Regions from separate parts of the Microlunatus capsulatus genome, predicted to be linked through region 2. Evidence: riboswitches for the same ligand, from Rfam matches in the RefSeq annotation. Region 2 holds a riboswitch; each other region holds the start of a gene.
What was found. Region 2 has a riboswitch for S-adenosylmethionine ahead of JOF54_RS00210 (aminotransferase class V-fold PLP-dependent enzyme). Riboswitches for the same ligand answer to the same signal wherever they lie in the genome.
Positions count from the first base shown of each region.

Region 1 (9,663 bases), 3.1 Mb from region 2:
CGGGTCGAGGCTGCCCGGCAGCCCGACGCCGACGGTCCCCGTCCGGCCGGCGGTGGTCTCCACCTGCGCGACCAGCCGCGCGATGAGGGCCAGGCAGCCCTCGTAGTCGGAGAACGGCGTGCTCTCGCGCACCCGGGCGACCTGCTCGCCGTCCTCGCCGAGCGCGACCGCCTCGATCTTGGTCCCGCCCCAGTCGACCCCGACCAGCATCTGATCCTCCGCTCCGGTCGCCGCGACCCGTGACGCCGTCGGCTGGTTCGAGAGGCTAGCCGGTCGGCCGGGTGCCGCCGGTGCCCGACCCGTGGGCCCTCCCGCGCTCGGTCCTCCGAGCCGCTGCGGCGCCGCCCTCAGGGCAGCTGGTGCAGGGCGAGCGGCAGCACCGTCGTCGCCCCCGCCTCGGCCAGCAGCGAGGCCGCCACGGTCAGCGTCCACCGGCTGCGGATCCGGTCGTCGACCAGCAGCACCGGCCCGTCGAAGGAGACGCCGGGCTGCAGCGTCGTGGTCCGCAGCAGGTCCTGCGCCCGGGTGGAGCTGGAGGCGTCGACAGCCGGGGCGGGACCGCTGACCGCGAGGGCGTCGACCAGCGGCAGCCGGCCCACCCGGGCGATGTGCTCGGCGACGGAGCCGACCAGCGCCGGGTAGCGGCGCGACGGCATGGGGACGACGGCGACGGGGCGCTGCCAGCTCTTCGACCAGCGGGTGAGCACCTGCACCATCGCCGCCAGCACCTCCGGTGACGCCGGGGCGTCCTGCTGCCACATCCGGCCGAGCTGCTCGGCCCAGGCCGGGTCGTCGGCGAAGGCCAGCGCCCGCCCCGGGGAGACGAAGCCGATCTTGCCCTTGTGGCCCGGCAGGCCGCTGGCCCAGAGCTTGCGGGGCTCGACGACGACGTCCTGGCCCCGGAAGTACCGGGCGGCGTCGGCGACGATCTCCGGGTCGGGCTCGGCCCCCGGGGCCGGCAGCTCCCCGGTGCACACCGAGCAGCGGCCGCACGGGCGGGGGTCCGGGTCGTCGAGGGCCTGCTGGAGGAAGCGCATGAGGCAGCCCTCGCCGTGCGCGTACGAGCGCATGAGGTCGGCCTCGGCCGCCCGCACCTTGCGCAGCGCCGCCCACTTGGCGTCGTCGAAGTACCAGGCCTTGCCGGTGGCCACCCAGCCGCCGGCGCGCCGCTCGACCGCCTCGTCGACGGCCAGGATCTTCAGCGTGCTCTCGAGCTTGCCGCGCCGCATCCCGGTGGCGGACTCCAGCGCGGGCACCGTCTGCGGCTCCTCGCCCAGCGCATCGAGGATCCGCTCGACCTGGTGCTCGTCGGGGATGCCCGCCGTGGCGAAGTACTCCCAGATGCGCTCGTCGGCCTCGGCCGGCACCAGCACCGCCAGCGCGTCGTCGAGTGCGCGGCCGGCGCGGCCGACCTGCTGGTAGTAGGCCACGGGTGAGCCCGGCGAGCCGAGGTGGACGCAGAAGGCCAGGTCGGGCTTGTCGTAACCCATGCCCAGCGCCGAGGTGGCGACCAGCGCCTTGACCTGGTTGTCCCGCAGCCGGTCCTCCAGCTCCTCCCGGTTGGGCGTCTGGCCGGAGTAGGCGGCGACGTCGAGGCCCTGCTCGCGCAGGAAACCGGTCACCCGCTCGGTCTCGGCGACGGTGAGCACGTAGACGATGCCCGAGCCGGGCAGCGAGCGCAGCGCCTCGGCGACCCAGGCGTAGCGCTGCAGCACCGTCAGCTGGGGCACCACGGCCAGCCGCAGCGAGGCCCGGGCCAGCGAGCCGCGCAGCGTCACGGTCTCGTCGCCCAGCTGGGCGGCGACGTCGGCCGTCACCCGCTCGTTGGCGGTGGCGGTGGTGGCCAGCACCGGGGTGCCCGGCGCCAGCGCGAGCAGGGTGCGGGTGAGCCGCTGGTAGTCGGGGCGGAAGTCGAAGCCCCAGTCCGAGACGCAGTGCGCCTCGTCGATGACGAGCATCCCGCACGAGCCCAGCAGGTCGGGCAGCTGCGCGGCGAAGATGGGGTTGGAGAGCCGCTCTGGGGAGATGAGCAGCACGTCGAGCTGCCCGCCGCGGAGCTCCCCCATCACCCGTGCCCAGTCGTCGATGTTGGTGGAGTTGACCGTCGCCGCCCGCAGCCCGGCCCGCTCGGCGGCGCTGATCTGATCGCGCATCAGCGCGAGCAGCGGCGAGACGACCAGCGTCGGGCCGGCCCCCCGCTCCCGCAGCGCCGCGGTGGCCGCCCAGTAGACCGCCGACTTGCCCCAGCCCGTGGCCTGGACGACGAGGACCCGCCGCCCGCGCTCGACGAGCTCCTCGACGGCGCGGACCTGGTCCTCGCGCGGCGTGGCCTCCGGCCCGGCCATCGCGGTGATGGTGCGGGCCAGGACGGTGGCGGCGGGGGTGCGGAGAGCAGGTGCTGACATGCCTCCCAGTCTGCCCGTCCGCGCCGACGACGACCGCCGCGCGCCGCGGCCTGTGGACGAGTGCGTACCCAGGCCTGGGGACGGAGCCCCCGGCGGCGGTGCGCTCAGGCCGCCGACGGCGCCGTCCGGCCCAGGTAGGCGGCCAGCCGCGCGGTCGGCCCGGACCCCGCCGCGGGCGGCACGGCCGGGCCGAAGGGCACGACGCCGCCGCGCGGCAGCGGGTCCAGCACCGTCCGGATGGACCGCTCCGCCAGCGCCACCAGGTCCGCGGGCGCCTCGGCGGGCTGCCCCGTGGCCACCGCGAGGTCCCAGCCGTGCGTCAGCTGCTCGCTGACGTAGACCCCGATCACCTGGTGCCCCGGCAGCGGGCCGAAGGGCGCGAGCACCACCCGGGTCAGCGCGGCGTCGTCGGCCCAGGCCACCTGGGACCACCGGGCGCGCTCGCGGTAGCCGGCGGCCACGTCGTCCGGCAGCTCCTCGACGAAGGCGGGCACCGACGCCGCCGGCTGCCCGTGGCCCATCGCCTCCACCCGGTCGGCCACGCCGTAGAGGTGGGCGACGAGGGCCTGCACGTCGAAGGCGTCGCAGGGCGTCGGCAGCGCCTGCTGCTCCGCCGTGAGGCCGTCCAGCAGGCCGGCGACCCAGGCCTGGGTCCGGGCGAGGGCGGCGCGGGGGTCGTCGGCGGCGGTGCGGGGGGCGTGGACGTCGGTGGCGGTCATGGCGGTCCTCCTGGTGGTCGCGGCCCCGGCGGGACCGTCTGCGACCATCCTCGAACGCCATACCTGACACCTGCTGTCATGTTTCTCTGCCATCCTCGGGACGTGCGCGCCGACCGTCTGCTCCAGCTCGTCGGGCTGCTGCGGCAGCACGGCCGGCTGAGCGCCGCGGAGCTCGCCCGGCGCCTCGAGGTGACGCCGCGGACGGTGCTGCGCGACGTGGAGGCGCTGTCCACCGCCGGCGTGCCCGTCGTGGCCGAGCGGGGACGGCACGGCGGCTTCTCCCTGCTCCCTGGCTACCGGCCGGCCGTCGAGGAGCTGACGGCCGCGGAGGTGCAGGCCCTGCTGCTGGCCGGCCGCGTCCCGGCCGAGTCGCTCGGCCTCGCCGGACCGCTCGCGTCGGCGCTGCGCAAGGTCGCGGGCTCGGCGCCGCCCGAGCACGGCCGCTCGGCCGCCCGGATCAGCGACCGGGTGCTCGTCGACACCGCGGGCTGGTGGGGAGCACCCGAGGAGCGGGGGCAGTTCGACGCCGTGCAGCAGGCGGTGCTGGGCGACCGCCGGCTGCGGATGACCTATCAGCCCCGCGACCCCCGCGGGACCGGCGTCCGCACCGTCGACCCCTACGGCCTCCTGCAGGCCGCCGGCACCTGGTACCTGATCGCCGCGCACCGCGGCCGGCCCCGGTCCTACCGCGTCTCCCGGGTCCTCGCCGCGACGGTGCTGGACGAGCCGAGCCGGCGTCCGGCGGACCTCGACCTGGCGGCGCTGTGGTCCGAGCTGCGCGCCGGCTTCGCGTCCCCGCCGACGCACACGGTCCGGCTGGCCTGCGACCCGGCCCGCTACGAGCTGGCCCTCACCCTGCTGGCCGGCCAGGGGGCGAGCCGGCCGCGCGTCCTGGACCCCGGGCCGCCGGTGGTGTTCGAGGTCGAGGTGCACGTGCTCCGCTCGACCGTCGGCGTGCTCGCCGGCCTCGGCTCGGCCGTCCGCGCCCTGGCCCCGCCCGAGCTGCTGGAGCAGATGGTGGCGGTGGCGCAGGAGCTGCTGGCCACCTACCCCGACGTCAGGACGACGGGCCCGCGCTGAGCGGGACCCGCTCGAGCTCGCGGCGCAGGACGGCACGGAGGGCGGCGGCGTCCATCAGCTGCGGGTAGAGCAGCCCCTGGACGGCCAGGCCGTCGACCAGCACCTGCACGGCGAGGGCCTGCGCCTCCAGCTCGGGGTCCGCGAGCGGCTCGCCCAGGGGGCCGCCGGTCCGGGTCAGCAGATCGGCGTCCGGGGCCGGACCACCGGCCAGCCAGAGCACCAGCGCGCGGACGAGCCGCCGGCCCTCCCGGAAGGCCCAGCCCCGGAACTCCTGGTGCCCGGGCGCGAGACGGGTCAGGTCGATGAGGCCGAAGTAGACCGCCGTCTCGGTCCACCGCTCCTCGTCCAGCGGCAGCAGCTGCTCCAGCAGCGCCTGCGCGACCTCCAGCGGGGGCTGCTGCCCCTCAGCCAGCAGTCGCGACATCCGGTCCCCGATGCGACGCACCGTGTGCTCGGCGGCGAAGAGCAGCAGGGACGCCTGGTCGGCGAAGTAGTGCCGCAGGGCGCCGGTCGAGATGCCCGCCTCGGCCGCCACCGACCGCACCGAGACCGCGGCCACGCCGTCCCGGGTCAGCACCCGCCAGGTCGCCCGGGCGATGTCCTGCCGGCGCTCCTCGTGGTCCACCACCTTCGGCACGGGGCCTTTATAGCACAGCCGTGCTGCTAAGGTTGTCGCACAGTCGTACTAAAACAGGAGCAGCAGATGACCCTCGCCGTCCTCGGAGCCCTCGTCGGGCTGGCCCTGGTCGACTCGACCAGCTTCGGCACCCTGGTGCTGCCGCTGATGATGCTGCTCAGCCCGCGGGTGCGGACGCGGAACGTCGTCGTCCACCTGCTCACCCTCGGGCTGTTCTACGTCGGCGTCGGGGTGCTGCTGCTGCTCGGGGCCGAGGCGGCCCTGGCCGTCGTCGGTCCGCTGCTGGACACCCGGGCGGCCCGGATCGCGCAGCTGGGCCTCGGCGTCGGGCTGGTCGTGCTGTCCTTCGTCCTCGACCCGAAGGCCGTGGCGGGGCGACGGGCCCGGCGGGGCCTGCCGCCGGCCGCGCCGTCACGCTGGCGCTCGCGGGCCCTGGGCGCCGACGCGCGGCTGCCCGTGGTCGTCGGGGTGGCGCTGGCCGCCGGGGCGGTCGAGGTGGCCTCGATGCTCCCCTACCTCGGGGCGGTCGGGCTGATCGTGGCCTCGGACACGGGGCTGGGCACCCGGCTGGCCGTGCTCGGCGGCTACGTCCTCGTCATGCTGCTGCCGGCCCTGGTGCTGCTGGTGGTCCGGGTCGCCGGCGGCCAGCGCCTCGAGCCGCGGCTGGCGCGGGTCGAGGCGTGGCTGGCCAGGCGGACCTCCGGGGCCGGCGCCTGGGTGGTCGGCATCATCGGCGTGCTGCTGGGGCTGGACGCCCTGAGCGCGCTGCGAGCGGCCTAGCCCCCGGCGACGGCCGGGATGATCGAGACCTTCGCGCCCTCGGGCACCGGGGCCTCGAGGCCGCCGGAGAAGCGGACGTCCTCGTCGCCGACGTAGACGTTGACGAAGCGGCGCAGCTGGCCGGCGTCGTCGAGGATCCGCGCACGGATGCCGTGGTGGTTGGTCTCCAGCGAGTCGAGCAGCTCGGCGAGGGTGCCGCCGTCGGCGCTCACCTCTCCGGCCCCGGCGGTGTAGGTGCGCAGGATCGTGGGGATGCGGACGGTGGCGCTCATCGGTCGAGCTCCTTCCAGAAGTCGGTGAAGGCGTCGTAGCGGGGCGGGATGGTGGTCTTCGGGCCGACACGGCTGCTGACGGCGTCGAGGGTCTTGAGGCCGTCGCCGGAGTTGATGACGACCGTCTCGGCGTCGGGGTCGAGGACGCCGTCCTCGATCAGCTTCGCGGTGACGCCGACGGTGACCCCGCCGGCGGTCTCGGCGAAGACGCCCTCGGTGCGGGCCAGCCGCAGGATGTTGGCCACGACGGTCTCGTCGTCGACGTCGGCGATCAGCCCGCCGGTGCGGCGGATGACGTCCAGCACGTAGGGGCCGTCGGCCGGGTTGCCGATGGCCAGCGACTTGGCGATGGTGTCCGGCTTGACCGGGGGCACGAAGTCGAGGTCGGCACGGTAGGCCTGGGCGATGGGCGAGCAGCCGGTGGCCTGGGCGCCGTAGATCTTCCACGGCTTGTCCTCGACCAGGCCCAGCGTCACGAGCTCGGTGAAGCCCTTGTCGATCTTGGTCAGCTGCGAGCCGGAGGCGACCGGGATCACCAGCTGGTCGGGGATCCGCCAGCCCAGCTGCTCGGCGATCTCGTAGGCCAGCGTCTTCGAGCCCTCGGAGTAGTAGGGGCGGACGTTGACGTTGACGAACGCCCAGCCCTCCTCCTCCGCGGCGATCTCGCTGGCCAGCTTGTTGACGTCGTCGTAGCTGCCCTGCACCGCGATCAGCGTGGTGTCGTAGACGGCGGAGGCGATGATCTTCTGCTGCTCGAGGTTCTCGGGCACGAAGACGACGCTCTTGATGCCGGCGCGGGCGGCGGCGGCGGCGACGGCGTTGGCCAGGTTGCCGGTCGAGGGGCAGGCCAGCACGTGCAGGCCCAGCTCGCGGGCGGCGGAGAGGGCGACGGCGACGACGCGGTCCTTGAAGGAGTGCGTCGGGTTGCCCGAGTCGTCCTTGACCCAGAGCTTGCGCAGGCCGAGGTCGGCGGCGAGGTTCGCCGCGTCCAGCAGCCGGGTGTAGCCCGGGTCGGTCGAGCGGAAGGAGGCGATGTCGGCGGGGACCGGCAGCAGCGGGGCGTAGCGCCAGATGCTCTTGGGGCCGGCCTCGAGCTGCTCGCGGGTGATGGTCGGGAAGTCGTAGCCCACCTCGAGGGGGCCGAAGCACTCCAGACAGGCGTAGAACGGGCCGAGCGAGCTCTTCTCGCCGCAGGCCCGGCAGACGAGGTGCGTGGCGTTGCCGAAGGCTCCGGGCCGGACGCCGGCGGGAGCGGGCACCCCTGCCGCGGTGGTGGACGGGGTGGCGAGCGCAGTCATGGCTGTTCCTTCTTCATCTGTCGTGGCCGACGTTCGACCACGGCGGAGTTGGCACCGTTCCTGCTTGGTCAGGCGGTTGCCGGGGAGTCAAAGGGCCGTTCCCTCATCCCCTCTGGATGAACGTCACAAACCCTACGCGGGGGCCCCGGCGGAGGCACATCGAGGTCCCAGTGGGTGGGAACGCCGTCCAGCATCCGGGACGCCAGGCGGGGGCTACGGTGCTGCCATGACCTCGGGCACCGCGGGACGCCTCGCGCGACAGGACCGGATCCGCCGACTGGGGAACGCCGTGAACCTCAGCACCGCCCTGGGGATGGCAGTGGCACGGCTGGGCCGGGCGAGCGTCCGGCCGGGTCCGCGCGGCCTGCTGCTGGCCGAGGGCTACCGGCTCCCGTTCCCCGTGGCGGGCGCGTTCACCGTGGGCGACGTGCTCCTCACGGCGGGGCGCTGGGACCGCCACCGGCCCGGCCTGCTGGAGCACGAGGAGCGGCACAGCTGGCAGTGGTTCTGGTGCGCGGGGCTGCCGTTCCTGCCCGCCTACGGCGTCGCGATGGCGTGGTCGGTGCTGCGCACCGGGGACCGGGCGGCGGCCAACGCGTTCGAGCGGGGGGCGGGGCTGGTGCGCGGCGGCTACCGGGAGCTGCCGGTGCGGCCGCTGGGTCCCGTCGTCCGGACCCTGCTGACGGGGCGGCGTCCGCCCCGGCGGGAGACCTAGGAGTCGATCGTGAGGTCGATGCCGAGCCGCTTGGCGGACCGGTTGCGCTGCCGGGTGGCCCGCAGCCGGCGGAGCCGCTTGACCAGCAGCGGGTCCTGGACCAGGGCCTCCGGCTTGTCGATGAGGGCGTTGAGGACCTGGTAGTAGCGGGTCGCGGACATCTGGAACGTGTCGCGGATCGCCTGCTCCTTGGCCCCGGCGAACTTCCACCACTGCCGCTCGAAGGCGAGGATCTCGGCGTCGCGCTCGCTGAGCGCCCCGAAGGGCTCGCTGCTCTCGAGCGACGGGTTCGAGGCGCTGACCATGCCGCCATCGTAGGGCCAAACCACACCGGTGTCATTCAGCGCGGCGGACCGCCGGGCGCCGGACCGACGTGCCCGCTGTCGGCGGCATGCGACACGATGGAGGGGTGACTGACGCCGACGTTCCCACGACCGGCTGGGGCATCCTCAGCACCGGCCACATCGCCTCCGTCCTCGCGAAGGACCTGGCCCTGCTGCCCGAGGAGGCGTCGCTGGTCGCGGTCGGCTCGCGCTCGGCCGACAAGGCCGCCGCCTTCGCCGACGAGTACGGCTTCCGCCGCAGCCACGGCTCCTACGAGGAGCTGGCCGCCGACCCCGACGTCGACGTCGTCTACGTCGCCAGCCCGCACAACGACCACTACCCCTCCGCGAAGCTCTGCCTGGAGGGCGGCAAGGCCGTCCTGGTGGAGAAGCCGTTGACGGTGACCCCGGAGCAGGCCGAGGAGCTGCTGGCCCTGGCCGGCGAGCGCGGGCTGTTCGTCATGGAGGCGATGTGGACGCGCACCCACCCGCTGATCCGGCACGCGGCCGAGCTGGTCGCCTCCGGTGAGCTGGGCGAGGTCCGCCACGTCGACGCCCAGTTCGGCTTCGCCTTCGACGGCCCCGACAGCCACCGCCTGCTGGACCCCGCGCAGGCGGGCGGCGCGATCCTCGACGCCGGCGTCTACCCGGTGCACGCCGTCAACCTCTTCCTGGGCGAGCCCGCCGAGGTGCTGGGCTCCGGCACCGCCGCGGCCACCGGCGTCGACGACCACGCCGCGGCCCTGCTGACCTACCCGGCGACGGCCGAGCGCGGGGCCGCCACGGCCTCCGTGCTCTGCACCCTGCGGGCCAACCTGCCCAACCGGCTCAGCGTGTACTGCACCAAGGGCCGCGTGATGTTCGACGACATGTTCCTGCGGCCGGCCGAGCTGACGGTCTGGCGCGACGGCACCGACGCCCCCGAGGAGCTGGTCGCCTCATGGCCGGGCGGCGGCTACACGTTCGAGGCGCAGGAGGTCATGCGCTGCCTGCGGGCCGGCGACGTCGAGTCACCGCTGGTGCCGTGGTCCGACACGCTCGCGGTGTCCCGGACGCTCAGCCGCTGGCAGGGCGCCGTCGGCGCCCCGGCCCGGACGAGCGCCTGACGTGGCCGAGCTGCTGACCGGGGTCCGGCAGCCCTACGCCTGGGGCTCGCGGACCTTCATCCCCGCCCTGCTGGGCGAGGAGCCGACCGGCGAGCCGCAGGCCGAGCTCTGGCTGGGTGCGCACACCTCGGCCCCGTCGACGCTGGGTGACCGCCCGCTCACCGACGTGATCGCCGCGGACCCGGCCGGTATGGTGGGCGCCGCGGTCGTGCGCGACTTCGGCGACGGGCTGCCGTTCCTGCTCAAGGTGCTGGCGGCCGACAAGCCGCTGTCGCTGCAGGCGCACCCGACGCGGGCGCAGGCCGAGGAGGGCTACGCCCGCGAGGAG
Region 1 covers NZ_JAGIOB010000001.1:3,106,067-3,115,729, reverse strand. Annotated here, with positions in the region: gene JOF54_RS14385 (ROK family protein) at 1-210, opposite strand, end outside; gene JOF54_RS14380 (RecQ family ATP-dependent DNA helicase) at 348-2,405, opposite strand; gene JOF54_RS14375 (TIGR03086 family metal-binding protein) at 2,510-3,124, opposite strand; gene JOF54_RS14370 (helix-turn-helix transcriptional regulator) at 3,227-4,204, shown strand; gene JOF54_RS14365 (TetR/AcrR family transcriptional regulator) at 4,182-4,841, opposite strand; gene JOF54_RS14360 (GAP family protein) at 4,908-5,621, shown strand; gene JOF54_RS14355 (MoaD/ThiS family protein) at 5,618-5,893, opposite strand; gene thrC (threonine synthase) at 5,890-7,191, opposite strand; SAM riboswitch class I at 7,202-7,314, opposite strand; gene JOF54_RS14345 (hypothetical protein) at 7,418-7,906, shown strand; gene JOF54_RS14340 (DUF3263 domain-containing protein) at 7,903-8,211, opposite strand; gene JOF54_RS14335 (Gfo/Idh/MocA family protein) at 8,316-9,335, shown strand; gene manA (mannose-6-phosphate isomerase, class I) at 9,337-9,663, shown strand, end outside.
Region 1: it holds a riboswitch for S-adenosylmethionine, as region 2 does, so the genes downstream of both, thrC (threonine synthase) here and JOF54_RS00210 (aminotransferase class V-fold PLP-dependent enzyme) in region 2, are expected to answer to the same signal.

Region 2 (9,663 bases):
AGCAGCAGCGTGGGCAGGGCGCGGACCAGCCAGCCGAGCCCGCGGTAGTGGCCCACCACCTCGCCGACCAGGGAGTCCTGGGTGACCGGGAACGGGTCGACGGCGCCGTTGACGTCGCCCTGCACCTGGAGGTTGCCGTCGGCCAGCACGGCGACGACGCGGTGGGTGACGAGGCTGCCGGGCAGGTTCGGGGGCCGGTAGGTGACGACGTCCCCGACCTCGAGCAGCGCCAGCGGGGCGGGCCGGGTCAGGATCAGCGTGCCGACCGGGGCGGCGGTGCCCATCGACGGCGTCTCGATGACGGCCCATCGACCGCCGCTCACCCGCCAGGCAGCCCCGGAGACGACCAGCAGCAGGCAGGCCAGCAGGGCGGCGACGACGGCGGCGGAGAGCAGCCCGCCGGGGCGGCGGAGCGGTACCGCGGGTGCGGCGAGAGCCATCGGTACCTCCTCGGCCGGGGGGTGGACGTGGGGCTCCCGGCCCCGACCGCTGGTCGGGACCGGGAGGGCGGGTCAGGAGGTGAAGGTCCAGACCAGCGGCTGGGAGGCGGCGAGACCCTGGTAGGTGTTGCCCGCGGCGGAGGCGAGCGTCACCGCGAAGGTGAAGGTGGCCGACGCCCCGGCCGCCACGGGCGACGTCAGGGTCAGGGCGCCGCCCGCGGCGAGGGTGGTCAGCGTCGAGCTCGCCGGGCTGATCGTCGTCGTGGTCGCGCCGACGGTCTGGGTGATGACCACGCCGAGCTTGGCGCAGAGGTCGGTCGCGCTGCCGGTGACCGCACCCGACTGGGTGCAGGTGCCCGGGGCCAGGGTGAAGGAGGCTGCCGGCGCGGTCCCGACGTTCTTGATCGTCACGGTCGTCGACACGGTCTGGCCGGGGACCATCGTCGTCGACCCGCCGTACTTGTTGATCGTGGCGCACGTCGCCGCGTTGTTGGTCACGTTGTTGCCGGAGCCGTCGGTGGACAGGCAGGTGGTGGTGCCGGCCGCGTTCTTCTCCTCCATGATCACCGTGCCGGCCGCCGCCGTGTTGACCGAGTTGGTGATCGAGGCGGTGAACGCCGCAAGGCTGGAGTTCATCGAGAGCGCCAGCACGACCACACCGAGCACGCCGGTCAGCAGGGCGACCAGGGTGAGGCGTCGGCGGGGGGCGCGGGCGGCGGGGACGGGGGAGAGGGACACGAGCGGGCTCCAGACGGGAGAGGTGGTGGACCGGGTCGCCGCCCCCGCGACAGCAGGAACGATATGGATCACGCGTGAGGTGGACAACGGTGTCAGCCCAAGTCGCGACGGTGGTCCCGAACATCCGGGACGAAGGTCCCGGCACGGCCGCGAACGCTTGACGGGCTCCCGGCGACGTGAGGGGATGCGGGGGTGCAGACCCCGCCCGTCGTGGCCGACCCGTCGGACGACGTCCTCGCCGACACCGCGACGCAGGACGCCCCGGCCGGCCGGCTGCGGCTGGACGACCAGCTCTGCTTCGCCCTCTACGCGGCGACCAACGAGATCGTCCGGGTCTACCGCCCGCTGCTCGCCGAGCTGGGCCTCACCTACCCGCAGTACCTGCTGATGATGGCGCTGTGGGAGCAGGACGACCAGCCGGTCACCGCGCTCGCCCGGACGCTGCACCTGCCCGCCCACGGGGTGCTGCCGGTCCTCACCCGCCTCGCGGAGGCCGGGCTCGTCTCCCGGCGCCCCGATCCCGTCGACCGACGGGTGACCCGGGTGACGCTCACGCCAGCCGGTGCCGCGCTCGAGGGCTCGGCCGCGGCAGCGCAGCGGGTGGTGGCCAGTCGGACCCGGCTGGCCCCCGACGCCTTCCGCGAGCTGCGCAGCGGGCTGCACGAGCTCTCGGCCGTCCTGCGCGGCTGACGGGCCAGGCCCAGGAGCCGACCGCTCAGGTGCTCGAGGAGTCCGCCGCCGGCTCCACGTCCGGGGTGCGCAGCACGGCGAACTCCACCGTGCGCCGCAGCGCGTAGCCCAGCTGCAGGTAGAGCTCGACCGCGCTCGTGTTGGCGGCCCCGGTGTGCAGGAAGGGCGTCTCCCCCCGCTGGCGGATCTCGTGCCCCACCGCGCGCACCAGCCGGGTGGCCAGCCCCTGGCGTCGGTGGTCGGGGTGGGTGCAGACGGCGCTGATCTCGGTCCAGCCCGGCGGGTGCAGCCGCTCGCCGGCCAGGGCGACCAGCCGGCCGTCGCGCCACAGGCCGAGGTAGCCCCCCAGCTCGTGGGTGCGGGGGCGGAAGGGTCCCGGCTCGGTGCGGGCCACCAGGTCGGCGGCCTCGAACGCCTCGGCCGCGCCGACGGGGGACGCCTCGGGGTCGGGGCCGGTGCGGTGGTCCGGCGTGGCCACCAGCTGGACGCCGGGGATGAGCGCCTCGACCGCCCAGCCCGCTGGGAGGCCGTCGACCAGACCGGGCGGGCCCGTCAGCAGCACGGTCTGCCCGGCGCCCTGGAGCCGGTGGAGGTCCGCCCACGACCGCGGGTCGCCGGGGTCGGCGAGCGCGCCGAAGGGGGAGAGGTCGGTCCGGTAGCGCCGCGCCCGCCCCTGCCCCTCGGCGAACCGGGCGTGCGGTCCGGTGAGCGAGGCCCAGGCCGCGCTGTCGAGCGGGTGGGGCGGTGCCGACGCGGCAGCGGTCGAGACCGGGGTGGGGGCGCTCACCCGGTCGGCAACGTGGACGTCGTCGCGTCTGTTCCGGCCCTCCCGGAGCCGGCTCGTCCGGACAGGAGGGGTGGCCGAGGGGCGTCCAGCGCCTGAGAAGCCTGTTCGGTCGGTGGACACCGCTCTAGTATTCCCTACTAAGTCTGCAGAGTTCAGGGGATGTGATGAGCGGAAGCGGTGGGCCGGGCGGGGAGCCCGTGGTGCTGGTGCTCGTGGGCCTGGGCCCGCGCGGCGCCGGGCTCCTGGAGCGGGTGGTCAGCAACGCCGCGGTGGAGAGCCGTCGGCCGGTGGAGGTCCACCTCGTCGACCCGTTCCCACCGGGAGGCGGCCGGGTGTGGCGCGACGCCCAGTCCGAGCTGCTCCGGCTCAACACCACCGCGGAGGACCTGACGGCCTTCGTCGACGCCAGCGTGACGATGGAGGGACCGGTGACGCCCGGCCCCTCCCTGGCGGACTGGTGCCGGACGGCGGGCGCGGGGCTCGCCGACCCCGCGCTGGTGTCAGAGGCGGCCGCCCTGGGCCCGCTCGACTTCCCGACGCGCCGGCTCGCCAGCGCCTACCTGGCTGCGGCCCTGGAGCGGACGCTGGCCCGGCTGCCCCCCTCGGTGACCGTCGTCACCCATGCCCGCCGGGCCGTCGACCTCCTCACGACCGGGACGGGGGAGCGCGACCTCGTCGTCCTCGACGACGGCACCCGGCTGGCCGCCGACGCCGTGGTGCTGCTGACCAGCCACGTCGACGTCCGGCCCGCCCCGCCGTTCGCGGCGCTGGCGGCGTTCGCCGACGCGCACGGGCTGACCTACGTCCCGCCGGGTTACGGCGGTGACCTGGACCTCGAGCTGCTGCGGCCCGGCCAGGACGTCCTGGCCCGCGGGTTCGGGCTGGGGTTCGTCGACCTCATGGTCCTGCTGACCGAGGGCCGGGGCGGCAAGTTCGTGGAGGACCCGGACGACGACGCGCCGGGCCGGCTGCGCTACGAGCCGTCGGGGGCCGAGCCGCGGCTGCTCGTCGGTTCACGGCGCGGTGTGCCGTACCACGCCAAGCCGATGTACCGGTTGCGCGCGGCCAAGCCGGAGCGGACCACCTTCTGCACCCCGGAGGCCGTCGCCGCCCTGCTGGAGCGCGGGCAGCCGATCACCTTCCTCCGCGACCTCTGGCCGCTGGTCGCCCTGGAGGTCACCTGGGCCTACCACGTCGAGCTGGCGCAGGGCCACCCCGAGCGGGTGGCCGTGCCCTGGCCGGAGTTCGCGGCCACCTTCGCGCGGCTCGCGCCCGACGCGACGGCGCTGCACGGCTGGCTCACCGCCGTCGTGCCCGACGCCCGCGACCGCCTCGACCTCGCCGCCCTCGACCGGCCGTTGGACGGGCTCCGGGTCGTGGACCGCGAGGAGCTGCGCCGGGTCGTCCGCCGTCACGTCCGCGACGACCTCGACCGGCGCCAGGACGTGCGGTTCAGCGCCGACCTCGGGGCCTTCCACGGGCTGCTCGCCGTGCTCCCCGTGATCGGGCCGGCCCTCGGGTCCCCGCTGATGGACCCGCGCTCGCTCGTCGAGGAGTTCACCGGCTGGTTCATGGGCTTCTTCAGCAGCTACGCCAGCGGTCCGCCGCCGGACCGGCTCGAGCAGTTCCTCGCCCTCGAGGAGGCCGGCGTCGTGCAGCTCGTCGGCCCCGGCCTGGAGGTCGCGGCGGACCCCGCGCGCCGCGTGTTCGTCGGCCGCTCGAGCGCGGTGCCCGGCGAGGTGACGGCTCGCGCCCTCCTCGAGGCGACCCTGCCGGCCTTCGACCTGGCCCGGGCCGACGACCCGCTGCTGGCGGCCCTGGCCGCCCGCGGCGAGGTCGCCAGCCAGGTCCTCACCGGCCCGGACGGGGTACGGCTCGACACCGGGCAGCTGGCCGTCGACGCCGGCCACCGCCTCCGCCGGGCCGACGGCACGACCTCCCCGCGCCGCTTCGCGCTCGGGATGCACACCACCGTGAAGTCGGCGGCCTTCGCCCGGCCCGGCAGCAACGGGCCGGTGCACCGCCACAACGACCAGGTGGCCCGGGCGCTCCTCGCGCTCGAGCCGCTCACCGCCGCCACCAGCGGCACCCCCGTCCACCGACCGCCCGACACCGACCAGCCCCCACGTCCAGGAGGACAGTGACATGCCCATCGAGTTCCTCGGCATCGGAGCCACCCACGACGGCTCCGAGACCACGCCCCGCTCCGGCGGCAGCTTCGACCCCGAGTACACCGTCCGGCTGGCCCGTGCCCACCAGGACCACGGCTGGGACCGCGTGCTGACAACCTACGGCTCGGGCTCGCCGGACCCGGCGCAGGCCGCGGCCCTGATCGCCGCCCGCACCGACACCCTGCAGGTCCTCGTGGCGCACCGGCCCAACCTGTCGATCCCCACCTTCGCGGCCAAGACCCTGGCCACCCTCGACCACATCTCCGGGGGCCGGACGACGGTGCACATGATCACCGGCGGCAGCGACCACGAGCAGCAGCGGGAGGGCGACTTCCTCCCCAAGGACGCCCGCTACGACCGGACCCGGGAGTACATCCAGATCCTCAAGCAGGTGTGGACCCGGCACGAGGCCTTCGACTTCTCGGGCGAGCACTACCGCTTCGCCGACTTCGTGGCCGACGTCTTCCCGGTCCAGCAGCCCCGGCCGCAGGTCAGCTTCGGCGGGTCCTCGGACGCGGCCTACGCCGTCGGCACGGCCGAGGCCGACATCTTCTGCCTGTGGGGCGAGCCGCTGGCCGACACCCGCGAGCAGATCGAGCGGGTCCGGCGCGAGGCGGCGGCCGCCGGCCGCGCGACGCCGCCCCGCATCCAGGTGGCGTTCCGGCCGATCCTCGCGCCCACCGAGGCGCAGGCGTGGGCCAAGGCCGAGGACGTCGTGCGCCGGATCGAGGCGCGCAAGGCCGGCGGCCAGCAGTTCCGGCTCGCCCCCGCGTCGCCGGAGAACACCGGCTCGCAGCGGCTGCTCGCCATCGCCGACCGCGGGGACCGGCACGACCGCATCCTCTACTCCGGGACGGCGAAGGCCACCGGCGGCGCCGGGAACTCCAACGCGCTGGTCGGCACCCCGGAGCAGGTCGCCGAGGCGCTCCTGGAGTACGTCGACCTCGGCGTGGACATCATCTCCGCGCGCGGCTACGACACCCTGCAGGACGCCGTCGACTTCGGCGACCAGGTGATCCCCCTCGTCCGCGCCGAGGTGGCCCGCCGGGAAGCCGTCGCCGCATGAGCGCCTCAGCACCCGGCCCGCGGGAGGGGCGCCGCCGCTCGCGCGGTGCCGCGGGGGACTGCGCCGCCTGGCTGGGCCCGCACGACCTCGCCGCCATGGTGGGGCTGGCGGCGGCGGCGTCCGGCGGGCAGGCCGGGGCGGCTCCGGTCGGGTCGCCGGCCGGCTCTGCCGCCGGCCCCAGCCCGACCGTGCTGGCCGCCCGGCTGTCGACCCTGCTCCGCTAGCAACTCCCCGTCGTCCCGCTGCTCGGGACACCTGTCCACCTGCCGAGATTGCCTTGTATCCCTAGTAGTGCGCAGGGGTACAGTTCTTCCTGTCACGAGTGCCAGCGTCAAGCCCCGGCTTGCTGGCCGGCAACCCTCCTCCGCGGTGGGGTGCCCCGGGTGAGGACACGGCTGGCGTCCGTCCGGACGCCGGCAAGCGCGGACCCCGGCCCGGGGTCCTGTTCCCGGAGGTCGTCGGCGATGAGCCTGCTCACCCACCCCAGCACCACCACGTCCCGCCGGCCGCCCGCGCCGGCCGCGCTGCTGCCCGTCGTCGGGGCCGGGCAGTCCGTGCCCCTCGTGGACGGCCGCAGCGCCCGCTACGTCCACCTTGACTACGCCGCCAGTGCGCCGGCCCTGCAGGCGGTGGCCGACCACGTCACCGCCGTCCTGCCCGCCTACGCCAGCGTCCACCGCGGGGCCGGCTACCTGTCCCAGGTGTCCACCCGGCTGCTGGAGCAGGCGCGCGGCGAGATCGCCCGCTCGGTCGGCGCCCGGGACGACGACGTCGTGGTCCTCACCCGCAACACCACCGACGCGCTCACCCTGCTCAGCACCGCCGTGCCGGGCGAGGTCGTCGTGCTGGACGTCGAGCACCACGCCAACCTGCTGCCGTGGCAGCGGGGCACCGCCCGCGTCGTCCCCGCGGCCGGCACGCTCGCCGCGACCGAGGCGGCGCTGGCCGCCGAGCTGGGACGGCGGCCCGCCGCGCTGCTCGCCGTCACGGGGGCGTCGAACGTCACCGGCGAGGTGCCGCCGCTGGCCCGGCTGGCCGCCCTGGCCCACGCCCACGGCGCCCGGATCGTCGTCGACGCCGCGCAGCTCGTGCCCCACCGGGGGTTCGACCTGGCGGGTCTCGACGTCGACTACGTCGCGTTCTCCGGGCACAAGCTGTACGCGCCGTTCGGCGCCGGTGCGCTGGTCGGCCGTCCCGACTGGCTGGACGCGGCGCCGCCGCACCAGCCCGGCGGCGGCGCCGTCCGCGAGGTGGGCACGACCGCCACCGTCTGGGCGCGCAGCCCGGAGCGGCACGAGGGCGGCACACCCAACGTGCTCGGCGTCGCGGCGCTCGCCGAGGCCTGCCGCGTGCTGGCGGCCGTCGGGTTCGACCGGGTGCGCGAGCACGAGGCCGTCCTGCACGACCGGCTGGTGCAGGGGCTGCGCGACCGCGGGATCGAGCCGCTGCGGATCTGGACCGACGCGCCCGACGTCGTCGGCGTCGTCAGCTTCACCGTCCCCGGCTCCACGGCCTCGCAGGTCGCCGCGTTCCTCTCCGCCGAGCACGGCGTCGGGGTCCGCGACGGACGCTTCTGCGCCCACCCGCTGCTGGCCCGGCTCGGGGCGTCCGACGGCGCCGTGCGCGCCAGCCTCGGCGTCGGCAGCAGCGCGGCCGACGTCGACCGCCTCCTCGACGCCCTCGACCGGCTGCGCGCCGACGGCCCGCGCTGGACCTACACCAGCTCCGGCGGCAGCTGTCGACCGTCGCCCGACCCCCGCCCCCTGCCCGCGTGGTGGACCGGTGACGACGGCCTCGACGGCCCGTCCGCCGCCCCGCCCTCGCCGTGCACCCCCACCCCCGCACCTCCTGGAGACCACCGATGACCCTCACCACCCCCGGCACCCGCTTCGCCGGCCCCGTCGACACCGAGCGCTACGGCGAGTACCGGGTCACCCGGCGCCCCGACGACCCGCGGCCGCTCTACCGCTTCACCGGCCGGCTCAGCTCCGACGGCTCGACCCCGTTCCACGCCGAGCCCGGCCGGTACCACCTCTACGCCGGCTGGTTCTGCCCCTGGGCCCAGCGGGTGGTGCTGCAGGTCGCGGCCAACGGCCTGCTGGCCGCGCCCGGCGGCGAGGGCGCCCTCTCGGTGTCCTACGTCGACGACGCCCGCGACGCCCGGGGCTGGGCCTTCCGCGAGACCCACGGCCCCGACCCCGTGAACGGGTTCACGCTGCTGCGGGACGCCTACGAGGCCACCGAGCCCGGCTTCGACGGCCACGTCAGCGTGCCGACGCTGTGGGACACCACGACCGGGCGCGTGGTCAGCAACGACTACACGACCCTCGGGATCGACATCGCCACCCAGTTCGGCGGCTCCCGGTGGCCCGGCGTGGACACCTACCCGGTGCACCTGCGCGAGGAGATCGAGGCCCTGGACGCCTGGGTCGGCCCCGCCGTCAACCAGGGTGCCGGCCGCGCCCGCGGCCAGGGGCCCGCCGCCGAGCAGGCCCGGGTCGAGCTGCGGGGCGCCTTCGACCGCCTGGACGCCCTGCTGGTGGACCGCAGCTTCCTGGTCGGCCACGGGCTGACCGAGGCCGACTTCCGGCTCTGGGTGAGCCTGGCCCGCTACGACGTGCAGACCAACGCCACCGGGGAGGTCGGGCCGCCGCTCAGCGCCTGGCCCGAGCTGGCCCGCTACGCCGGCTGGCTCGCCGACCTGCCCGCGTTCCGGGCCACCACGCGGTGGGCGAGCTTCACCGCCCCCGGCACCGCGCCCTCCTTCCTGCCCCCGGCCGCCGCCGCCACCGAGAGGACCTCCGCATGACGGGCCCGCTGCACCTCGCCGTCGCACTCGACGGCGCCGGGTGGCACCCCGCCGCCTGGCGGCTGCCGTCGGCCCGCCCCGCCGAGCTGCTGACCGCGGGCTACTGGACCGATCTCACCCGGCGCGCGGAGGAGGGCCTGCTGGACCTCGTCACCTTCGAGGACGCCCTCGCCCTGCAGCGCTCCGACCCCCGCGGCTCCGGCCCGGACGACCGCACCGACGAGGTCCGCGGGCGTCTCGACGCGGTGCTCGTCGCCGCCCGGGTGGCCCCGCTGACGTCGCGGATCGGCCTGGTGCCGACGGCGACGGTCACCCACACCGAGCCGTTCCACGTCTCCAAGGCCATCGCCACCCTGGACCACGTCTCCGACGGGCGCGCCGGCTGGCGGGCCCAGGTCTCCGTGCGGCCGGAGGAGGCGGCCCACGTCGGCCGCCGCGAGGTCCCGCGGGTGGACCTGCTGCGACCCGACGACCCGGCCACCCGCCAGCTCGTCGAGGACCTCTTCGCCGAGGCGGGCGACGCCGTCGAGGTGGTCCGCCGCCTCTGGGACAGCTGGGAGGACGACGCCGAGATCCGCGACGTCGCCACCGGCCGGTTCGTCGACCGCGACAAGCTCCACGCCGTCGACTTCGAGGGCCGCTGGTTCAGCGTCCGCGGGCCCTCGATCACCCCGCGGCCGCCGCAGGGGCAGCCGCTCGTCGCCGCCCTCGCCCACGCCGCGGTCCCGCGGGCCTTCGCCGCCCGCTCGGCCGACGTCGTCTTCGTCACCCCGTCCGACAACGCGGGCGCGGCGTCCGACGTCGCCGACATCACCCGGCACCGCGAGGCCGCCGGGCGTGCGGGGACCACCCACGTGTGGGCGGACCTCGTCGTCCTGCTGGACCCCGACGCCGACCGGGCGCACCGCCGCTGGCAGCAGCTCGAGACCTGGTCGGGGCGCACCTTCAGCAGCGACGCCGAG
Region 2 covers NZ_JAGIOB010000001.1:28,712-38,374, forward strand. Annotated here, with positions in the region: gene JOF54_RS00175 (S26 family signal peptidase) at 1-440, opposite strand, end outside; gene JOF54_RS00180 (COG1361 family protein) at 513-1,178, opposite strand; gene JOF54_RS20565 (MarR family winged helix-turn-helix transcriptional regulator) at 1,371-1,868, shown strand; gene JOF54_RS21680 (GNAT family N-acetyltransferase) at 1,894-2,655, opposite strand; gene JOF54_RS00195 (FAD/NAD(P)-binding protein) at 2,820-4,799, shown strand; gene JOF54_RS00200 (LLM class flavin-dependent oxidoreductase) at 4,801-5,892, shown strand; gene JOF54_RS00205 (hypothetical protein) at 5,889-6,116, shown strand; SAM riboswitch class IV at 6,207-6,321, shown strand; gene JOF54_RS00210 (aminotransferase class V-fold PLP-dependent enzyme) at 6,357-7,757, shown strand; gene JOF54_RS00215 (glutathione S-transferase C-terminal domain-containing protein) at 7,754-8,701, shown strand; gene JOF54_RS00220 (LLM class flavin-dependent oxidoreductase) at 8,698-9,663, shown strand, end outside.

Region 3 (9,663 bases), 2.9 Mb from region 2:
CACCGCTGGCTGGCCGGCGCCGAGGACCCGGCCGTGCGCGGCACCCGGCTGGACCGGCTGGCGCACCGGCTGCGCACCGTCCGATGAGGCTCAGGCGGGCAGCTTCAGCAGCGCGTTCTCGACGACCTCGGCCATCGCCGGGTGGATCCAGTACTGGCCCCGGGCCACCGCGTGCGGGTGCTGGCCGAAGCTCATCGCCTGGATCAGCGTCTGGACCAGCGACGAGGCCTCGGGCCCGATGAGGTGCGCGCCGACCAGCAGGCCGGTGGAGCGGTCGGCGACCAGCTTCACGAAGTGGTCGGTGTCCTCCATGGCCCAGCCGAAGGCCACGTCGCCGTACTGCTGGGTGACGGCGACGTAGTCGAGGCCCCGGTCGCGGGCCTGCTCCTCGGTCAGCCCCACCGAGGCGACCTGCGGGTCGGAGAAGACGGCGTGCGGGACGAAGCGGTGGTCGCTCTCCACCAGGGCGTCGGGGTGCAGCAGGTTGTGCTGGACCACCCGGGCCTCGTGGTTGGCCACGTGCTTGAGCTGGGCCGGGGAGGAGACGTCGCCCAGCGCCCAGATGTGCGCGGCGGTGGTCCGCTGGTGGGCGTCGACGACGACGTAGCCGTCCTCGTCCAGCTCCACGCCGGCGGCGTCGAGGGCCAGGGTGTCGCCGTTCGGCACCCGGCCGGTGGCCACCAGCAGCACGTCGGCGTCCAGGTCGACGGCGCCGTCGGGCCCGCTCAGGGACACGGTCACGCCCTCGCCGTCGGGGCCCGGCCGCACGCCCTCGACGGCGGTCCCGGTGCGCACGTCCAGCCGGCGGCCCAGCAGCTCGGTGAAGCGGGCGGAGACCTCGGCGTCCTCCCCGCGCAGCATCCGGTCCCCGCGGGCGACCACGGTGACCCGGGTGCCGTAGGAGGCGAAGACGTGGCCGAGCTCGGCGGCGATGTAGCCGCCGCCGATGACGACCATCGAGCGCGGCAGCTCCGGCAGCCGCATGACGGTGTCGGAGGTGTGGTACCGGACGGTGTCCATGCCCGGCAGGTCGGGGATCACGGGCCGGCTGCCCGCGGCCAGCACGAAGCGGTCGGCGGTGATCGTCTCCTCCCCCACCTGCAGGGTGTGCGGGTCGAGGAAGTGCGCCGTCTGCTGGAAGACCGTCACGTTCTCGTTCGACGCGCGCCACGTCAGGCCGCCCTCGGAGATCGGGTCGATCCGGCCGAAGATCCGGTCCCGGATCTCGGCGAAGCGGACCTGCCGCAGCTCGAGGTCGACGCCCACCCGGGCCGCGTGCCCCGGGCTCGCCGCCAGGTCGGCGGGGTGCACGAACATCTTGGTGGGGATGCAGCCGACGTTGAGGCACGTCCCCCCGAAGACGCCCTTGTCGACGAGGGCGATGTCCAGGTCGGCGAACCGCTCGTCGGGGATGGAGTTGCCCGAGCCGGAGCCGATGATGACGAGGTCGAAGTGCTGCACCCGCCCATCGTGCCAGCCCGGGCAACGCCCCGGCCCCGACGACGACGGCGCGAGCGGCCGGCCCGGTTGCCGCGGCGGGGGGCGGGCGGCACCATGGGCGGGTGAGCACGGGCTGGGGCGGCCGATGGGGGCAGGGCCGGCGCGACCGGCTCGCCTACCTGACCATGCTGCGGCGCTCCAGCGCCTACAACTTCCGGGCCGCGGCCGACCGGGCCGTCTGCGTCGCCGCGGTCGGCGTCGGCGTGCTGGAGGTCCAGCCGTCGGTGCTCGCCGTCCTGCTCTGGCTGCCGGCCGCCGTGTGCGTGGTGCTGCAGCTGGTGCAGGCCCACCACGAGCGCGCCGAGTCGCTACCCCGGCGGTGGCCGGCGACGGCCCTGCACGCCGACCTGAGCCACAAGAACGGCCGGCACGCCATCGCGGTCGAGACCTACACCGAGATCGGCGGCGGACTGCTCCTCGTCGTCGTCGCGGCCTGGGTGGCGACCGACCTGCCGCCGACGCTCCGACTCGTCGTGCTCGCCGCCGCCGTCGGGCACTTCGCCAGCACCAGCTGCGCGATCTTCACCGACCACGCCTGGTTCAACCCCGCCGAGCGCGGCCGGCCCGGCTGGCACGAGGTGCTGCGCTGGGTGTCGGGCCCGCTGACGGCCGGGCTGGTCAGCGCGGTGGCCCTGCCCGCCCGCTGGCCGGAGGAGATCTGGCTGGCCGCCGTCGTCGTGTGCCTGGCCCCGGCGCTCATCTCGCTGCGGGTCCGCGACGCCGACCTGGCGCTGGCCCACCTGGCCCCGCTGGTCCGCGAGGAGTCCCACGCCGGCCGCGAGCTGGTGATCAGCGAGACCCACGGCGCTCTCTCCACCCACCTGCGGCTGCTGGAGCAGGAGGCGCGCACCGTCCGCTCCAGCGCGCCCACCCTCTACGAGCTGGCCGTCAGCGCCAACGCCCGTCTGCGCGAGACCATGACGCTGGCCCGGATCGGCGAGACCAGCTCGACCACGCCCGCCAGCCTGGCCGCGCCGGTGCTGACCCTCGCCCGGGCGGTGGGCGCGGAGGTGAGCGTGGACATCGACGCCGAGCACCTCGGCCGCGACGACCGCGACCTCGCCCGGATCGTCCTCAGCGACCTCGTGGGCAACGCGGTGAACGCCGGGGCCGGGGCGATCACGGTCCACCTCGCGCAGCGGCCCGGACTTCTCGTGATAGAAGTCGGGGACGACGCGCCGCCGATGCCGGTCGGGGTCTGGAAGAGTCCCGGGACCAGCTCGGAGCGGCTGGAGGCCCGCCTCACGGGCCTGCAGGGGTCGCTGTCGTGCGAGGACGGAGCCGGGACCAAGACGGTCACGGCCCGCTGGGTGCCCCGGGGCACCGCGACCGAGAGGGGGCGGGGCGACGACCACGACGACGCCGTCGACGGGCCGGGTGCTGCTGGTTGACGACGTGCCCGGGGAACGGGCCAACTTCGAGCGCGCCTTCGGCCGCGGTCTCGCCGTCGCACCCGGGGTCGACCAGCTGAACGAGCTGCTCCGCACCGGGAACGAGTGGGAGGTCGCCTTCGTCGACTTCAACCTCAGCTCGCGGACCAGCACCGGGCTCACTGCCCTGCTCCGGCTGCACCACGAGCGGCCCGGCACCCAGATCGTCACCTACAGCCAGTTCACCGAGAGCGGCCGCACGCTGTACGCCGCCGCGGCCCGGCACTGGTTCGGGGCGGCCGCGCTGCTCGACAAGACGCGCAACGACCCGCACACCCTCATGCACTACCTGACCGCGCTCCGGATCGGGCAGAACCCGACGCCGACGCCGTGGCAGCGCCGGCTGCAGTGGTCGCCGCTGCTCGACTCGCTGCTGGCCGACGCCTCGTGGGTGCGGATCTGGGGCGCCCTGCGGGAGGCGGCCGGCGACATGGCCCGGGTGGCGGAGCTGCTGGGCGTCGAGCCCGGCAGCCTGCGCGGGTTCAAGGACCGCGCCACCGAGGCGGCGATCCAGTTCAACGAGAAGTTCCACGACGTCCCGCACCCCGGCCGGACGCGGAACAAGAAGGGCATCCTCGCCGCCTTCGCGGCCGAGCACCGGCACTTCCTCACCGCGCCCGACCTCTCGACGGTGATGTCGCCGGGGTCCCGCCGGCGCGGCTGACCGCGACCGGTCACCGGGTCCAGCATTCCCCATCGTGAGACAAGGGTTTGTCGGGAATGGGCGCCGCGGCCTAGCCTGAGGACCAGGTCATGAGTGCCAGCTGCACGAGCCCCGGCTCGCTGGCCAGCAACCCTCCGGTACGGCGGGGTGCTCCGGGTGACGACCAGGTCGGCGACCTCTCGGCGTCGGCAAGCGTCCTGACGGAGGTACCCGCGGTGAACCAGCACCTGCACGGCCGGTTGCACGTCGACCTGCGGCGGACGGCCAGCATGGCCTGTCCCGCCGCGCCCGGCCTCGGCTGACCCGCCGCCGCGCCGGAGCGCCCGCGCTCCCCCCGTCCGCACGTCCACCGGCCCGCGCGCCGGATCCCAGGAGACCCCGTATGACCACCACCACCCGTCCTGAGCACGCCCCGACCACCACCCGGGCCCGGCGGCCCGTGCCCGCGCAGATCGCCCGCCGGATCGCCGACACCCCCGCCCTGTGGCGGCCGCTGGTCCGCTTCGACGCCGCCGCCCGCTTCGCCACCCGGCTGCCCGCCGCCTCCGACGACCACGAGGTCTGGCTGCTGACCTGGCTGCCGGGCCAGGGCACCGAGTGGCACGACCACGGCGGCAGCGCCGGGGCCTTCGCCACCGTCCAGGGCGTGCTCACCGAGCAGCACGCCACCCCGGACCAGGGCGGCGGTCCCGCCGTGGTCGTGCCGGGCGCCCGCCGGCTGGTCACCGGCGGCGTCCGGCCGTTCGGCCCCCGGCACGTCCACCACGTCGTCAACGCCGACCCCGTCGGCGCCGTCAGCATCCACGTCTACGCCCCGTCGCTGACCGAGATGACGGAGTACACGCGGCACGGATCGCTGCTACATTCGTCGGGCTCGCAACTGGCCGGGGTGAATTGGTGAGCGTCCTCATCCCGCCAGCCACCACGACCCGCACCGGTCGCAGGACCATCCACGACGTGCTGGAATCGGCCCGGGGGCGCCTCGCAAGGCTCACCCCAGCACAGGCCAGGATCCGTTGGAGCGCCGGTGCGGTCGTGGTGGACATCCGGCCGGCGGCCCAGCGCGCCGCCGAGGGCGAGCTGCCCGGAGCCCTCGTCGTCGAGCGCAACGTCCTGGAGTGGCGGTTCGACCCGATGAGCGACGCCGCCCTGCCGATCGCGTCCTACGACCTCGAGGTCCTCGTGCTCTGCCAGGAGGGCTACACCTCCAGCCTGGCCGCCGCCGCCCTGCAGGACCTGGGCCTCCACCGGGCCACCGACGTCATCGGCGGCTACGCCGCCTGGCGCGAGCTGCTCTGACCGCTCCGTCCTGTTCTCCACGCAAGCCGTGGACGAGCTCGTCGTCTCGTCCGAGCTGGTTCACGGCTTGTCCGTTCGAGGGACAGCACCCCCGCTGCCTGAGCCTGTCGAAGGCCCTTCGACAGGCTCAGGGCGCGGGGTGCAGGAAGGGGGCCTCAGACGCCGGCGTAGGAGTGCAGGCCGGAGACCAGCAGGTTGATGCCGACGAAGTTGAACCAGAAGGACGCTAGACCGAGGATCGCGATGGCGGCGGCCTTGCTGCCCCGCCAGCCGGCCGTCGAGCGGGCGTGCAGGTAGCAGGCGTAGATCACCCAGGTGACGAGCGCCCAGGTCTCCTTGGGGTCCCAGCCCCAGTAGCGGCCCCAGGCGTACTCGGCCCAGACGGCTCCGGCGGCGACGGTGAAGGTCCACAGCGGGAACGCGAAGGCGTGGAAGCGGTAGGTCAGCAGGTCGATCCGGCGGGCGCTGGGCAGCAGGCCCAGGTAGCCCTTGACCGTCCCGCGGTCCTCGGCCCGCTTCTTGACCAGGTAGAGGACCGACATCAGGCCGCCGACGTTGAACGCGGCGCCCGCGATGGCCGCGGCGACGATGTGGATGACGAACCAGACCGAGTGCAGGGCCGGCACCAGCGGGGCGACGGCCACGTAGAAGACGGTGACGGCCAGCCCGTTGGCCACGGCCGCCAGCAGCGTCAGCGGCAGGCCCAGCCAGCGGATGCCCGCCTTCCAGACCATCAGCAGGTAGGCCGCGACGACGAACACCATGGCGGTGGTCGTGAACTCGAACATGTTGCCCCACGGCGCGCGGCCGGCGGCCACCCCGCGGGCCAGCACCCCGGCCAGGCTCAGCAGGAAGCCGATGACGGTCAGCGTGACGCCGATCCGGCCCAGCTGCTCGACCCGGCGCCGGCTGCCCTCGGCCTCGGCGGCCTCCTCGGCGTCGACGGTCGAGGGCCCGTCGGCCGGGGCCTCGACCCCGCCGAAGACGGTCTCGCCGCGGGAGCCGACGCCCACGAGCTGACGGCGCTCGCGGGCGGTGGCGGCCGGGGCCAGGCTGCGCGCGGCCGCCCACTCGCCGGCGTGCGCGAACATCGCCAGCATGTAGACCACGACGGACGTGACCAGCGCGGCGCTGGACAGCTGCTCAGGGTTCATCTCACTGCTTCCTGCGGGGTGTGTCGTCAGAGGGTTCGTCGTCCGGGGGTCCCGGGGATGCGTCCGGAGGGTCCGGCTCCGGCTCGGGCAGGCGGCCGGCCAGGACCTGCGCCAGTTCGTCGACGTCCTCGGTGAGGCCGCCGCGGGCGTCGGCACGGTCCAGGCCGCCGACCTCCAGCAGCCGGCCACCGGCGGACCGCTCCCCCAGCCGCACCCAGACCCGGCGCGGCCGGACGAACAGCGAGAGGCAGAGGCCGAGCACGGCGGCCGCGATGGCGGCGAGCGAGATGCCCACCCCGGGCGAGTCGCCGACCTGCAGCTTCACCCAGCGGTCCCAGCCGTCCATGGTGATGGTGCCGCGGCCGTCGGGCAGCTCGATCGTCTGGCCCTCCTGCAGCGCCATCCGGAACGGCTTGCCCTCGCCGTCGACCATCTCGGTCAGCCCGGCGGTGTCGAGGGAGTAGACGTTCTCGGGCTCGCCGGTCTCCACCTTCGGCGGGCCGTACCAGCCGTTGAGGAACAGGGCCGGGTTCAGCGCGTCGGGGAAGCCCGAGGTGGGGGCCGCGCCGCCGGAGGTGACGGCTGTCGGGAGGAAGAAGCCCTCGAAGGCGAGCCGCTCGGGGCGGGCGTCCGGCGCCTTGATGGCCCCGGCGGAGGTGAACTGGCCGTCCTGGGGCAGGAAGGGCACCGGGCCGGAGAACGCGGTGTTGCCGTCGCCGTCCTTGATCGTCACCCGCGGCGCGTAGCCGTGGCCGATCAGGTGCACCGTGGTGCCGTCGACCTCGAGCGGCTTGTTGACCTCGAGGGTCTCGGCCCGCGGCGCGTCGCCCGGGGCGTCGGTGACCTCGACCTCGGCGCGGAACAGCCGGGCGGCGCCCCGCTGGACCGGTCCGGTCTCGAAGGCCACGTCGAAGCTCTTCACCACGACGCTGAAGGGGTGCAGGTCGTTCTCGTCGAAGCGGGCGCCGGCCTGCAGGTCGTCGTACTGGGTCAGGTTGTTGGCGAACCCCTGCCCGACGATGACGACGCTGCTGCCGCGGAAGCCGTAGAGGCTGGCCAGGGCGACGCCGAGCAGCACGAACAGCAGGCTCACGTGGAAGAGCAGGTTGCCGGCCTCGCGGAGGTAGCCGCGCTCGGCGGCGACCGTCCCGTCGTCGCGGACGTCCACCCGGTAGCGGCGGCGGCGGAGCTCGGCGGCGGCCCGGTCCAGCAGGTCGGCCTCGGCGTCCACGGCGGCGCGCGCGTAGGCGGGCAGCCGGCCGAGGTTGCGCGGGGTCCGCGGCGGCCGTGCCCGCAGGGCCCGGGCGTAGACGCCGACGCGCGGCACGATGCAGCCCACGAGCGAGACGAACAGCAGCAGGTAGATCGCCGAGAACCAGGGCGAGGTGAAGACGTTGAACAGCCCGACCCGGTCGTAGAGCGGGCCCAGCGTCGGGTTGTCCCGGATGAAGTCCGAGACCCGCACCGGCGAGACCGCGCGCTGCGGGATCAGCGAGCCGGGGACGGCCGCCAGGGCCAGCGCGAACAGCAGCACGAGGGCGGTCCGCATGGAGGTCAGCTGGGTCCAGACGAACCGGGCCCCGCCGCGCCAGCCGAGCCGCGGGGCACCCCCGCCGGAACCGCCGTCCGGGGGCAGGTCGGAGCCGCCGGGGGGCGGGGCGTCGGAGCCGGTCGCGGGCTCGCGGAGCTGGGTGTCGGTCATCAGATCACCGGGACGAAGGAGGCGAAGGTCTGGCGGAGGTCGGCCGTCAGGGTGGTCCACAGGCCGGTGACCAGGAGCAGTCCGACGACGACCATGGCCAGGCCGCCGACGCGGAGCAGGGTCGGCTGGTGGCGACGGAGGAAGCCGACGGCGCGCGCCATCCGCGTGTAGACCAGCCCGGCCACGACGAAGGGGACGCCGAGGCCGAGGGCGAAGACGAAGGCCAGCAGGCCGCCGCGCAGCGCCGTCGCCTCGGTGAAGGCCAGGCTGTAGACGACGCCGAGGGTCGGGCCGATGCAGGGCGTCCAGCCCAGGGCGAAGACGACGCCCAGCAGCGGGGCGGCGGCCACGCCGGCGTTCGGCAGCCGGGAGAACCGCAGCTCGCGCCGGCCCAGCCCGATGACGCCGGCGAAGACCAGGCCGAGCGCGATGATGACGACGCCCAGCACCCGGGTGATCACCTCGGCGTGCACCAGCAGGGCCGCCCCCAGGCCGCCGACCAGGGTGCCGGTGGCCACGAAGACGGCGGCGATGCCCAGCACGAACAGCGAGGTGCCGGCCAGCATCCGGCCGCGGCGGGCCGTCCCGCCCAGCACCTCGGCGGCGCCCAGCCCGGTGGCGTAGGAGAGGTAGCCCGGCAGCAGCGGCACCACGCACGGGGAGAAGAAGGACACCAGGCCGGCGAGCAGCGCGACCGGCACGGCGAGGGCCATCGAGCCACCGACGGCCGCCTCGGCCCAGCTCCCCAGGTCCAGCGCGACGAGGTCGAGGGGGGTCACTCCGCGGCCACCTGGTCGATCATCGTGACCAGCGTCAGCTGGGAGATCTCGCCGAGGACGCGCGCGGCCAGCCGGCCCTGCGCGTCGACGATCAGCGTCGACGGGATGGCCGAGGGCGGCAGCGTGCCGGAGAACTGCAGCAGGGCCTTGCCGTCGGGGTCGTAGATGCTCGGGTAGCCGATGTCGAAGGCGCGGACGAAGGCCCGGGCCTGGGCCGGGTCGTTGTCCCGGGTGGTGATGCCGAGGAACTGGGCGCGCCCCTTCGTCGCCTCGCTGGCCCCCTTCAGGGCCGGCGCCTCGGCCCGGCACGGCGCGCACCAGGAGCCCCAGACGTTGATGACGAGGACCTGGCCGCGGAAGTCGGCCGTCGAGAGCGGCTTCCCGTCCAGCGACGTCCCGCTCACCACCGGCAGCTCGACGCGGTCGGCGGGGGCGATCTGGGTGAGGTTGCCCCGCACCCCGACGTAGCCCTCCTGCCCGGCGCTGCGGGTGCCCTCGTCCGACCCGGTGGTCGTGCAGCCGGCGAGGACGACGAGCGCCACCCCCACCACGACGGCGCGCAGCAGGGCGGCCGGGGTGGTGGGGCGCACGGGGCGGGAGGGGTGCGGCACTAGGAGCCCGCGACGAACTTCGTCGGCACCGGGGCGGTGTACAGCGACGCCGCCGGCTCGCGGTAGCTGACGCCGCTGACCCGGCCGTCGACGACGGTCAGGGAGGTGACGCTGGCCAGCCGGCACTCGCGGCGGCGGGGGTCGTGGAAGAGCCGACGGCCCTCCGCGTCGCAGCGGGCCATCCAGATGGGCAGCTGGTGGGAGACGATGACGGCCTCGTGGCCGGCGGCCGCGGCGGCGGCGTCGCGGACGGCGAGCCGCATCCGGGCCACGATCTCGCGGTACGGCTCGCCCCAGGTAGGCCGCAGCGCGTTGCGGAACAGCCACCAGCTCTTCGGGTTGCGGATCAGCGCCGAGCCCGTCACCTTGAGGCCCTGCAGCTGGTTGTCGGCCTCGATGACCCGCTCGTCGGTGGTCACCGGCAGCCCGAGGGCGGTCGCGAGCGGCTCGATCGTCTCCTGCGCCCGCTCCAGCGGGGAGCAGCGCAGGTGGGTGATGTCGCGGGTCCGCAGGTCCTCGGCGAC
Region 3 covers NZ_JAGIOB010000001.1:2,956,537-2,966,199, reverse strand. Annotated here, with positions in the region: gene JOF54_RS13690 (DUF1905 domain-containing protein) at 1-87, shown strand, start outside; gene JOF54_RS13685 (mycothione reductase) at 91-1,461, opposite strand; gene JOF54_RS13680 (sensor histidine kinase) at 1,563-2,891, shown strand; gene JOF54_RS13675 (hypothetical protein) at 2,878-3,594, shown strand; SAM riboswitch class IV at 3,680-3,795, shown strand; gene JOF54_RS13670 (cysteine dioxygenase) at 3,977-4,495, shown strand; gene JOF54_RS13665 (rhodanese-like domain-containing protein) at 4,630-4,893, shown strand; gene ccsB (c-type cytochrome biogenesis protein CcsB) at 5,049-6,047, opposite strand; gene resB (cytochrome c biogenesis protein ResB) at 6,049-7,749, opposite strand; gene JOF54_RS13650 (cytochrome c biogenesis CcdA family protein) at 7,749-8,462, opposite strand; gene JOF54_RS13645 (TlpA family protein disulfide reductase) at 8,525-9,118, opposite strand; gene JOF54_RS13640 (histidine phosphatase family protein) at 9,139-9,663, opposite strand, start outside.
Region 3: it holds a riboswitch for S-adenosylmethionine, as region 2 does, so the genes downstream of both, JOF54_RS13670 (cysteine dioxygenase) here and JOF54_RS00210 (aminotransferase class V-fold PLP-dependent enzyme) in region 2, are expected to answer to the same signal.